DNA from 2 places in the Pelosinus sp. sgz500959 genome. Region 1 is predicted to be linked to the other one. Evidence: a T-box and tRNA genes for the amino acid it is inferred to sense, from the RefSeq annotation. Region 1 holds a T-box; the other holds one or more tRNA genes.
The links. A T-box is a leader RNA that pairs with one kind of tRNA and senses whether it is charged. The one in region 1 lies ahead of ileS (isoleucine--tRNA ligase), so its partner is inferred to be a tRNA-Ile.
Positions count from the first base shown of each region.

Region 2: it encodes a tRNA-Ile, which carries the amino acid that the T-box ahead of ileS (isoleucine--tRNA ligase) is inferred to sense. The anticodon was not compared.

Region 1 is NZ_JBGJZL010000002.1:79,022-84,109, forward strand. Features, by position in the region: gene ACAN52_RS03070 (YggS family pyridoxal phosphate-dependent enzyme) at 1-663, shown strand, start outside; gene ACAN52_RS03075 (cell division protein SepF) at 681-1,118, shown strand; gene proC (pyrroline-5-carboxylate reductase) at 1,140-1,961, shown strand; gene ACAN52_RS03085 (RNA-binding protein) at 1,954-2,739, shown strand; gene ACAN52_RS03090 (DivIVA domain-containing protein) at 2,756-3,202, shown strand; T-box leader at 3,300-3,515, shown strand; gene ileS (isoleucine--tRNA ligase) at 3,551-5,088, shown strand, end outside.
Region 2 is NZ_JBGJZL010000003.1:417,879-422,966, reverse strand. Features, by position in the region: gene ACAN52_RS06885 (Nif3-like dinuclear metal center hexameric protein) at 1-980, opposite strand, end outside; gene ACAN52_RS06880 (tRNA (adenine(22)-N(1))-methyltransferase) at 971-1,660, opposite strand; tRNA gene ACAN52_RS06875 (tRNA-Val) at 1,740-1,815, opposite strand; tRNA gene ACAN52_RS06870 (tRNA-Glu) at 1,820-1,894, opposite strand; tRNA gene ACAN52_RS06865 (tRNA-Ile) at 1,912-1,986, opposite strand; tRNA gene ACAN52_RS06860 (tRNA-Asn) at 1,999-2,074, opposite strand; gene rpoD (RNA polymerase sigma factor RpoD) at 2,286-3,401, opposite strand; gene dnaG (DNA primase) at 3,454-5,088, opposite strand, start outside.

The DNA.
Region 1 (5,088 bases):
ATTAATCATGCAATCACTAGAGCCAATCAGATCAACATGATTAAATTAGATGATGTGAAATTGGTTGCAGTCACTAAAAATCATAGTGTGCTCACCATTGAAAAAGCCATTGCTGCAGGAGTGGTAGCAATTGGCGAAAATAGAATTCAAGAAGCCCTCGATAAATCCTTGACTCTAACTGGGAAAGTCGAGTGGCAGCTGATTGGGCATTTACAGACAAATAAAGTTCGCCAGGCTGTATCTTTATTTGATATGATTCAATCTGTGGACAGTGAGCGATTAGCGATAGAAATTAATCGTGTTGCTAAAAAAATTAATAAACGCCAAGATATTCTCATGCAAATTAATGTAGCAAATGAAGATACTAAATTTGGGATATCTGCCAAGGAAGTCATGCCTTTGGCCCGAGTGATTAGTAATTTGGAAAATGTCCGTTTATGTGGATTGATGACTGTTGCACCATTTTATGAAAATACTGAACTGACTCGCCCAATATTTCGTGAAATGTATCAGTTATTTATGGGATTAAAAGAGGCTAATTTGCCAAATACCAGTATTGAATGGTTATCTATGGGAATGACAAATGATTATAGTGTGGCAATTGAAGAAGGATCTAATTTGGTGAGAATTGGTACGGGGATATTTGGTCAGCGTGAATATTAAAGGGAGGCATGAAAAATATGAAATTCATGGAAAAAGTCTGGGGTAGTCTTGGTTTGATTGAGCCAGTAGAAGAAGAACATGAGCCGCAAGAAGTAAAAAGTAAAGTTGAAGAAGTTGAGCTAATTAAGGGGAAAAAGAGTAATAATATAGTGAATCTGCCTACGGCACAAAAACAAATGAAAGTGATGGTCGTTGAACCTTTTTCTTTTGATGATGCTCAACATGTAGCTGATCATTTAAAAAATCGCAAACCTGTTGTCGTGAATTTTGAGAACTGTGACAAAGAAGTTGCGAAACGGATGATTGATTTTATTAGCGGTACGACTTATGCATTGGCTGGCAGCATTCAAAAAATAGGCAATAATATCTTTTTGTGTGCGCCTAATAACGTAGATGTTGCTTATAGCCCTCATGATGAAGGAATAGATAAAGAATTTCTACCATGGAATAAATAAGAGTTGCAATATGGAGGAACTATGTTACAAAGTAAAAAAATAGGTTTTATTGGTAGTGGTGCGATTGCAGAGTCATTGATTGGCGGTATTGTGAAAGCAGGCTTAATTGCGCCACAGCAAATTACTGTGAGTGATATATCTCAACAACGTCTTGATTATATGGAAGAAAAATTAGGTGTTCATGGTACGTTAAACATTGAAGAATTAGTGAAAGGGGTCAATATTTTATTTCTAACGGTTAAACCACAAGTCATTCATACTGTGCTCGACACCATTGCCCCTTTCGTATCACCGGAAATTTTAGTCGTATCAGTTGTAGCAGGCGTAACAACAAAAGTCTTACAAGAAAAATTGCCTTGTGTACCTATTGTAAGAGCTATGCCGAACACTCCAGTCGCAGTCGGAGAAGGTATGTCGGTGATTACTCTCGGTGAGTATGCTGGGGAAGAGAATGGTAAGTTAGTATTAACGATTTTTGCATCTGTAGGAAAAGCTATTAAAATGGAAGAAAGTGCTATGGATGCAGTAACGGGATTATCTGGCAGTGGTCCTGGTTATGCCTTTGTTATGATTGATGCGTTATCAGATGCTGGTGTATGGGTAGGATTATCTCGTAAAAATGCAATTATTATGGCTGCTCAGACTTTAATGGGAGCTGCTAAAATGGTTCTTGAAACGGGTGAGCATCCAGCAAAATTAAGAGATATGGTTACATCGCCAGGTGGAACAACGATTGCAGGCATCCATGTTCTAGAACAAAGGGGCGTGCGTGTTGCCCTAATGGATGCGGTAAAAGCTGCGACACGACGTTCCCATGAAATGGGGAAAAAAACAGATGAGTGAACGCGAGAAAATTTTACGTTATTATCGAGCGAGTGGTGAAGGAGAGTTAGCAGCTCGCCTCTTAGATACTGCTGAACATGCACAACGCAATCGGAAATATAAAGTAAGTGAATTTCTTGATCCTCATGGTTATAGTATTGCTGAAACGATCGGGGCTCATTATAGCAGTCTAAAGTTAGTATCAAATGGTGGTTATCATGGTGCTGAACGAGTAAAGGTCATTTTTCTTAATGAGGAATTTCGCGGAACCCCTGACGCAAAGATCGAAGCGCTAGCCGTAACGTGGGATGAACGTTATTATGAGCTAACACACCGGGATGTGTTGGGAGCATTAATGGGTCTTGGCATTAAACGGGAGATTATTGGTGATATCATTATGCGTGGACATGGCTGCCAAATTATTGTTGATTCATCCTTGTCAGGTTTTATTATTCAGGATTTTAAAATGATTGGCGCAGCACCTGTCACTGTATCTTCTTTAGGTTTGTCAGACATTGCACCTCGAGAAGAGAAGACAAAAGAAATCAGGACGACTGTATCAGCATTGCGACTTGATGTAGTAGCAGCAGCTGGTTTTGGTACTTCTCGGACAACAATGTCGGATGAAATTGGGATCGGTAAATTAAAAGTAAATTGGCAGGATGCAAAAAATAGTGCGAAGGCCATTAAGGTTGGAGATATTATTTCCATGCGTGGGCGTGGACGCGTTGAAGTCTGTGAAGTGTTAGGTCAAACCAAAAAAGGCAGAACCAGCATTTTATTAAAGCGTTTTATGTAGACTAGGAGGGGTAATCATGTTAACGCCATTAGATATTCATAATAAAGAATTTAAGAAAAGTTTTCGTGGCTATAATGAAGAAGATGTGGATGAATTTCTTGATCGTGTGATCAAAGATTATGAGCAACTCTATCGGGAAAATATCGAAATTAAAGAAAATCTAGATCGCTTAAGCAGCAAATTGGAACATTTTCAGCATATGGAAAATACATTGCATAATACCTTAATCATCGCCCAAGAAACGGCTGAAGAAGTGAAGTTAAATGCAAAGAGAACAACAGAGCTGATGATTAAAGAAGCAGAAGTTCAGGCGCGAAAAATCCTTGATGAAGCCACAAATAAAGTGCGACGTATGAATGATGAATATGAGGGATTGCAAAAACAAGATAAGGTATATCGTCTCCGTGTGCGCAACTTAGTACAGGCTCAATTGGATATTTTAGGCGATGTAATTGAGGATTAATCAAAAAAATAAATGACTTGATACTTAGGATAGGTTAAAGATTTGACTAAGTATCTTTCTTTATGTATAATGAAGAAATACAAAATTATACATAGTTAGATTAGTGATGATGGAGACAGTAGCCATAATGTGGAATTTCACAGCGAGTTAGGAATAGTGTGAGCCTAATAAAGACCTTCATGGTGAAGATCACTCCTGAACTGCGAACCGAATGTTAAGTAGGCTTCGCCGTTTGACGAGCGTTATTTCGTTTAGTAGTGGCTGTAAAAAGTCATTAGGGTGGTATCACGGGAAACAACCTCTCGTCCCTTTCGGGATGGAGAGGTTTTATTTTTTGGAGGTGTTAGTTTGGATTATAGTAAAACATTAAATTTACCACAGACAGAATTCCCAATGCGTGGTAATTTACCGGAAAGAGAACCACAACTACTGGAATATTGGAATGAACAAAAAATTTATGAAAAACGTACAACAAAGGTTGGAAAACCAAAATTTATCTTACATGACGGACCTCCTTATGCCAATGGTAATATCCATATTGGTCATGCCCTAAATAAGGTATTAAAAGATATGATTTTGAAATATAAATCCTTACGTGGTTTTAATACTCCTTATGTGCCTGGGTGGGATACACATGGACTACCGATTGAACATGCTGCCATCAAGATTTTAGGTCTGAATCGTCATGAACTTAAGCCTCTTGATTTGCGCCGAGAATGTAAAGACTATGCATTGCAATTTGTGGATACTCAACGTAATGATTTCAAACGTTTAGGCGTTGCTGCCAATTGGGATCAGCCTTATGTAACCTTACGTCATGACTATGAGGCTAAACAAATTGAAGTATTTGGCGAAATGGCTAAAAAAGGGCATATTTATAAGGGGTTAAAATCAGTCTACTGGTGTACTTCTTGCGAAACAGCATTAGCTGAGGCTGAAATTGAATATGCTGAGAAAAAATCTCATACAATTTATGTTAAATTTCCATTAGTTGATGATAAAGGTACATTACCTGCTGATATTGCAAAAGAAAATGTATATGGTGTGATTTGGACAACGACCCCATGGACGATGCCTGCAAATGTGGCCATTGCTATTCATCCTGAATTTGACTATGCTTGGGTAGAAAGCCAGGGTAAAGTTTATCTTTTTGCCGTTGAATTAATTGAATCAGTAGCTAAGAATAATGGGCTTGAAGAATATACGATCCTTAAAACCATGAAAGGTGCAGAACTTGATGGCCTTGTTTTTGCACATCCGTTTATTGAGCGTCAATCCCCAATTATTTTAGCGGATTATGTTACCTTAGAGCAAGGTACAGGTTGTGTTCATACTGCGCCAGGACATGGTCCAGATGACTTTGAGATCGGTGTGAAGTATGGTTTGCCAATTATTAATCCTGTTGATCATGCAGGAAAATTCACTGCTGAAGGTGGCGTTTTCCAAGGAATGTTTGTTCATGATGCAGATGTTCCAGTCATTAAGGAACTTGCAGCACGTGGACTGCTACTTGGCAAAGGCAAAGTGAAACATCAGTATGCTCATTGCTGGCGGTGTAAGAATCCTATTATTTACCGGGCCACAGAGCAATGGTTTGCATCAGTTGATGGATTTAGAGAACAAGCCTTGCAGGCAATCAAAGAAGTACAGTGGGTTCCAACTTGGGGTGAAGAAAGAATTCATAACATGGTCGCTGATCGTCATGATTGGTGCATTTCACGCCAGAGAATCTGGGGTTTACCTATTCCTATTTTTTATTGCACAAGTTGCAATGAACATGTAATTAATGATACTACCATTACAGCAGTGAAAGATCTCTTCCGCGAGGAAGGATCAGATGCTTGGTGGGCTAAAACCGCAGCGGAAATTTTGCCTACTGGTTTTAC
Region 2 (5,088 bases), on a different contig from region 1:
ATTACTGCAATACCAGCAGCTAATGCATCTTGCGCTTCATGATATTTTACATCACCCGTAACAAGTACATCAGCACCAGCAAAAGCCGCTTTATGTATTAAACTAGCACCGCTTCCCCCACACACTGCCACTTTTTTGATCATCTTTTCTTTAGATCCGGCTACACTCGCATACTCGATACCTAATGAATTTTTAACGCAAACAACAAACTGATGCAGCAACATAGGCGTTGCCAATTTGCCGATACGTCCTAACCCCAGGGTATCGCCAGAATTAGTAAGGAGAATTAAATCGTAAGCTACCTCTTCATAAGGATGAGCTTTCAGCATTTCCTTGATAATTCGTCGACTGTTTTTCTCCGTTACAATTGTTTCTAGGCGAACTTCTTCGACAAATTCCAGCGTACTTGATTGTCCAATAAAAGGCTTTGCCTGCTCTAAAGGCATAAACGTTCCCGTACCAGGTGTTGTAAATGTACAGTGACTATAGTTTCCAAGATGTCCAGCTCCAGCTTCCGTCATAGCCTTGCGCACAATCTCTAAATGAGTTTTTGGTATAAACACAATTAACTTATACAGTTTTTCTGTATAACTCACTGCAAGAGGCTTGGCATCCTGTAGCTGGAATCTTTCTGCCAAAATATCATTCACACCACCAATTGCACTATCAAGATTGGTATGAGTAGCATATACTGCAATATCTGCTTTTAATAAACTTGCTAAAAGTTGTCCCTGCGGTAAATCAGTACGAATGTTTTTAAACGCTTTGAAGATAACTGGGTGATGAGTAATAATCAAATCAATACCATCTTCAATAGCCTGATCGGCAACGGATTGAGTCACATCCAAAGTGACTAATATCTTAGAAATTTTTTGGGCAGGGCTACCTAATAGTAAGCCTACATTATCCCAACTTTCAGCCAGATATCTTGGCGCCAATCGCTCCACAGCATCCATTATAACCTGACATTTTACAGACATTGTCTCTTAGCCTCCAATTGTTCCAATCTCTTGGTATACTCATCAAATTTGGAACTTTGTTGTGCACTGTCACTATTTGCCATTTCGCGTAACACCCGCTCAGTTTGGGCAATTAAGTGATCAAGGTGTAACCCTAGTAGCTTTGGTTTCTTCTTCCATAATATCATACCAATATCATACATAATCGATTCAAATTCAGGGGAAACCCCTTGCTCCGCTACAATAATTTCATACAATCGCCCCTCGTCTTGCACCAAGGCTTCATCCACAATGCACCATTTGTTCGCAGTTAACCAAGAGCGTACGGCCACTGCTGCGATCATCGGTTGTAAAATAAGACGTGTAACAGAAGATGTTACTTCAGGTTGACTTTTTAAGATCTCAATAATCGTACTACCACCCATACCAGCAATGACGACTGTATCAACTTCACCAGGAGAAAGCACTGCTAATCCATTACCAAAGCGCACAGAAATCTTTTCTTCCAATCCTAAACTCTCTATATTGTCTTTCGCTGCTTGATAAGGTCCTTTATGAATATCACCTGCAACAGCAGAAATAGCAATTTTTTTCTGTATTAGCTCAATTGGTAAATATCCATGATCTGTGCCAATATCAGCCAAACGTGCCCCTTGAGGCACAAAAGCTCCTAGCGCTGCCAATCGTTCACCAAGTTTCATTTTCCCTCACCTCACTTCATATGATTAACTTACCTAAACTAAAAAATGCAAAGCATATGCTTTGCATCTCGATATCATGTGGTGGGCGATGACGGGATCGAACCGCCGACATCCTGCTTGTAAGGCAGGCGCTCTCCCGGCTGAGCTAATCGCCCGAGATGGTGACCCGTGGGGGAATCGAACCCCCGATACCGCCGTGAAAGGGCGGTGTCTTGACCGCTTGACCAACGGGCCATATGTCTTAATTTAAATGGTGGGCCCACCTGGGATCGAACCAGGGACCAGCCGGTTATGAGCCGGCTGCTCTACCGCTGAGCTATAGGCCCTCGTAATGAAAATGGCTCCTGGAGTAGGACTCGAACCTACGACCGATCGGTTAACAGCCGATTGCTCTACCAACTGAGCTATCCAGGAATTTCACCAACATTGATTATTATAATATAACAGCAATGTTATGTCAATAACTTTTTTTCACAGAATCAAAAATATATTATTTTACTAATCTATGCTGATTCCGCTTTATCAACACCCTATTGCGCTACTTAAGCTTCTTCTTATAATAATATGAAACCATCCCTTATTTCCTGCTGTAAAAACCTGCTACTGTTTTTATCAAATACCAAAGTTATTCTAAAAAGTCTTTTAATTTCTTACTACGGCTAGGATGTCTTAATTTTCTAAGAGCCTTCGCTTCAATTTGGCGAATCCGTTCTCGGGTAACACCAAAATGTTGTCCAACTTCTTCTAACGTACGCGCTCGTCCATCATCAAGTCCAAATCTAAGTCTGAGAACTTTTTCCTCGCGAGGAGTCAGCGTATCCAATACCTCTTCCAACTGCTCTTTTAATAACATAAAAGAAGCAGCTTCGGCTGGAGCAGGTGCATCCTGATCTTCAATGAAATCTCCCAAATGAGAATCTTCTTCTTCACCGATTGGAGTCTCTAAAGATACTGGCTCTTGAGCGATTTTCATAATTTCACGTACTCGCTCAACACTAATATCCATTTCCTTACCAATTTCTTCAGGTTGTGGTTCACGTCCAAGCTCTTGAAGCAGCTGCCTTGATACACGAATCAATTTATTAATCGTCTCTACCATATGCACCGGAATTCGAATGGTTCGCGCTTGGTCAGCAATCGCACGTGTAATCGCTTGACGAATCCACCATGTCGCATAGGTACTGAATTTATAACCTTTGTTATAATCAAATTTTTCAACAGCTTTGATCAAACCTAAGTTACCTTCTTGAATCAAGTCTAAAAATAACATCCCACGCCCAACATAACGTTTTGCGATACTAACAACTAAACGTAAATTAGCTTCAGCTAAACGTCGTTTTGCTTCTTCATCCCCTTGTTCCATACGCTGAGCAAGTTTTATCTCTTCATCACCAGTCAATAATGGAACTCTACCAATTTCCTTCAGATACATACGAACAGGATCATCAATACTAATACCATCAGGAATGCTTAAATCGATATCGACTTCATCTGCAGTAATTTCTTCTTTTTCTAATACTTCAGGCTCTTCAGCCCGCTCAGCATCATCGGGAAGTTCATCTACTATTTCAATCCCTTTGCTTGAAAATACTTCATACATATCATCAATTTCATCAGGAGATAAATCTTCACTTTGGAGAGTATCCATGATCTCACCATAGGTTAAAACACCACCGTGTTTTTTACCTTTATTCACCAATTTCGTTACATGTTCACTGGGTATATTCTTCTTTTCTGTCATTTTACTCCCCTCCTCTATTGGTCTCCCAATCAAGGCTTAGTTTATTTTTCATTTATAAATAATGCAGTTTGTTAATTTCATTATTTATTCGCTGACTTTCTGCTAATTCCTGCAAAAAGCGATCGTCACCCATACGCTGTAATTCATCAGCTCGCAAGCGATGTTGTTCATATAGGCCTTTTAATTTTGTCAATCTCATACTTTTAATACAATCATCAACCATTTTTACAATGTCATTATATTGTATATCAATCAGCATGATGAGAGATAACTCTGCATTGGCGGCTTCACTAAGGGACATTGTCCAAGCATTATCGACAATATTCTTCCCCATATTATACTCATTAAATATCAATTCAATGATTTCTCGTCGTTGCTCTCCCTGTATTTCTTCAACAGGAAGATTGGTTTGAATATGTGATATCAATGATCGATCTTCACACATTAATCGAATGATATGTCTTTCAGCCTGTTCAGTGGCAACTGACGGGGTACGCGCAACGATTATATTGGATATATTCTTTCCCACTTTTACATTTTTATCCTTTTTATTTTGAAATAAAAATTTTCGCACTTCACTACGTATTGCACTTTCATCAATGGATAACGCTTGTGATATACGAGCAATATGGGCATTCACCTCTACAGCATTATTAGCCGCTCCTAAAACAGGCACTATTTTTGATACAACTGCAACCTTACCTTCAAGATTACTATGATCCGTCGTATCAAAAGCTTGTTTTATTTGATATTCTAAGAAATCTACGGCATCTTTAATGAGTACTTTAAAGGCTTCTGCTCCATGCTTGCGGATAAATGCATCAGGATCTTTTCCATCAGGAATTAAAACAACTCGGACATTAGCCCCCATATTACGCAAAATTGATAAAGCCCGTGAAGTAGCATTTTGACCTGCAGAATCGCTGTCATAGGCAAATAATATTTCAATTGCATGGTCACGACTGAGGCGGAGCATCAAATTTCCTTGCTCTGGAGAAAATGCTGTACCTAGAGAAGCGACTACATTTTTTATTCCAAAAGCATGAGCTGTAATGACATCCATATAACCTTCTACTACGATAGCCTGTCCACATTCTTTAATAAACTTATGCGCAGTATCAAAACCAAACAGAATATGTCTTTTGTTAAAAACAAGAGTCTCTGGAGAGTTTAAATATTTGGGCTGACTTTCATCCATGACCCGCCCACCAAAACCAACGATCCTCCCCCGCACATCGCTAATCGGAAACATAATTCGATTCCGAAACCGATCATAAACTCCCTCACTAGAGTTTCGTTGTACTGCCAATCCAGCTTTCAGTAAAAGATCCTGTTCCACACCCCGCCCCAAAAATGCTTGCACTAATTTATCCCAAGCGGGTGGAGCAAAACCAATCTTAAAGCTTTCAATCATTTCGATTGTAATACCACGACCTTGTAAGTATTCCTGAGCGGTTTTACCATACGCAGTTTTCGTCAAACAAGCATAAAAAAAGTCCCTCGCCATTTCGTTTACACGATAGAGTTTGGTTATTTCCCGCTCCCTAGTCAATTCCTGTGCCGTTCTTTCTTTTTGCGGCACTGGAATATTCATTTTTTGCGCCAACATTTTCACAGCATCAAAAAAGCTAATATTTTCAATTTTCATCAGAAAATTAAATACATTGCCTCCACTTTGGCAGCCAAA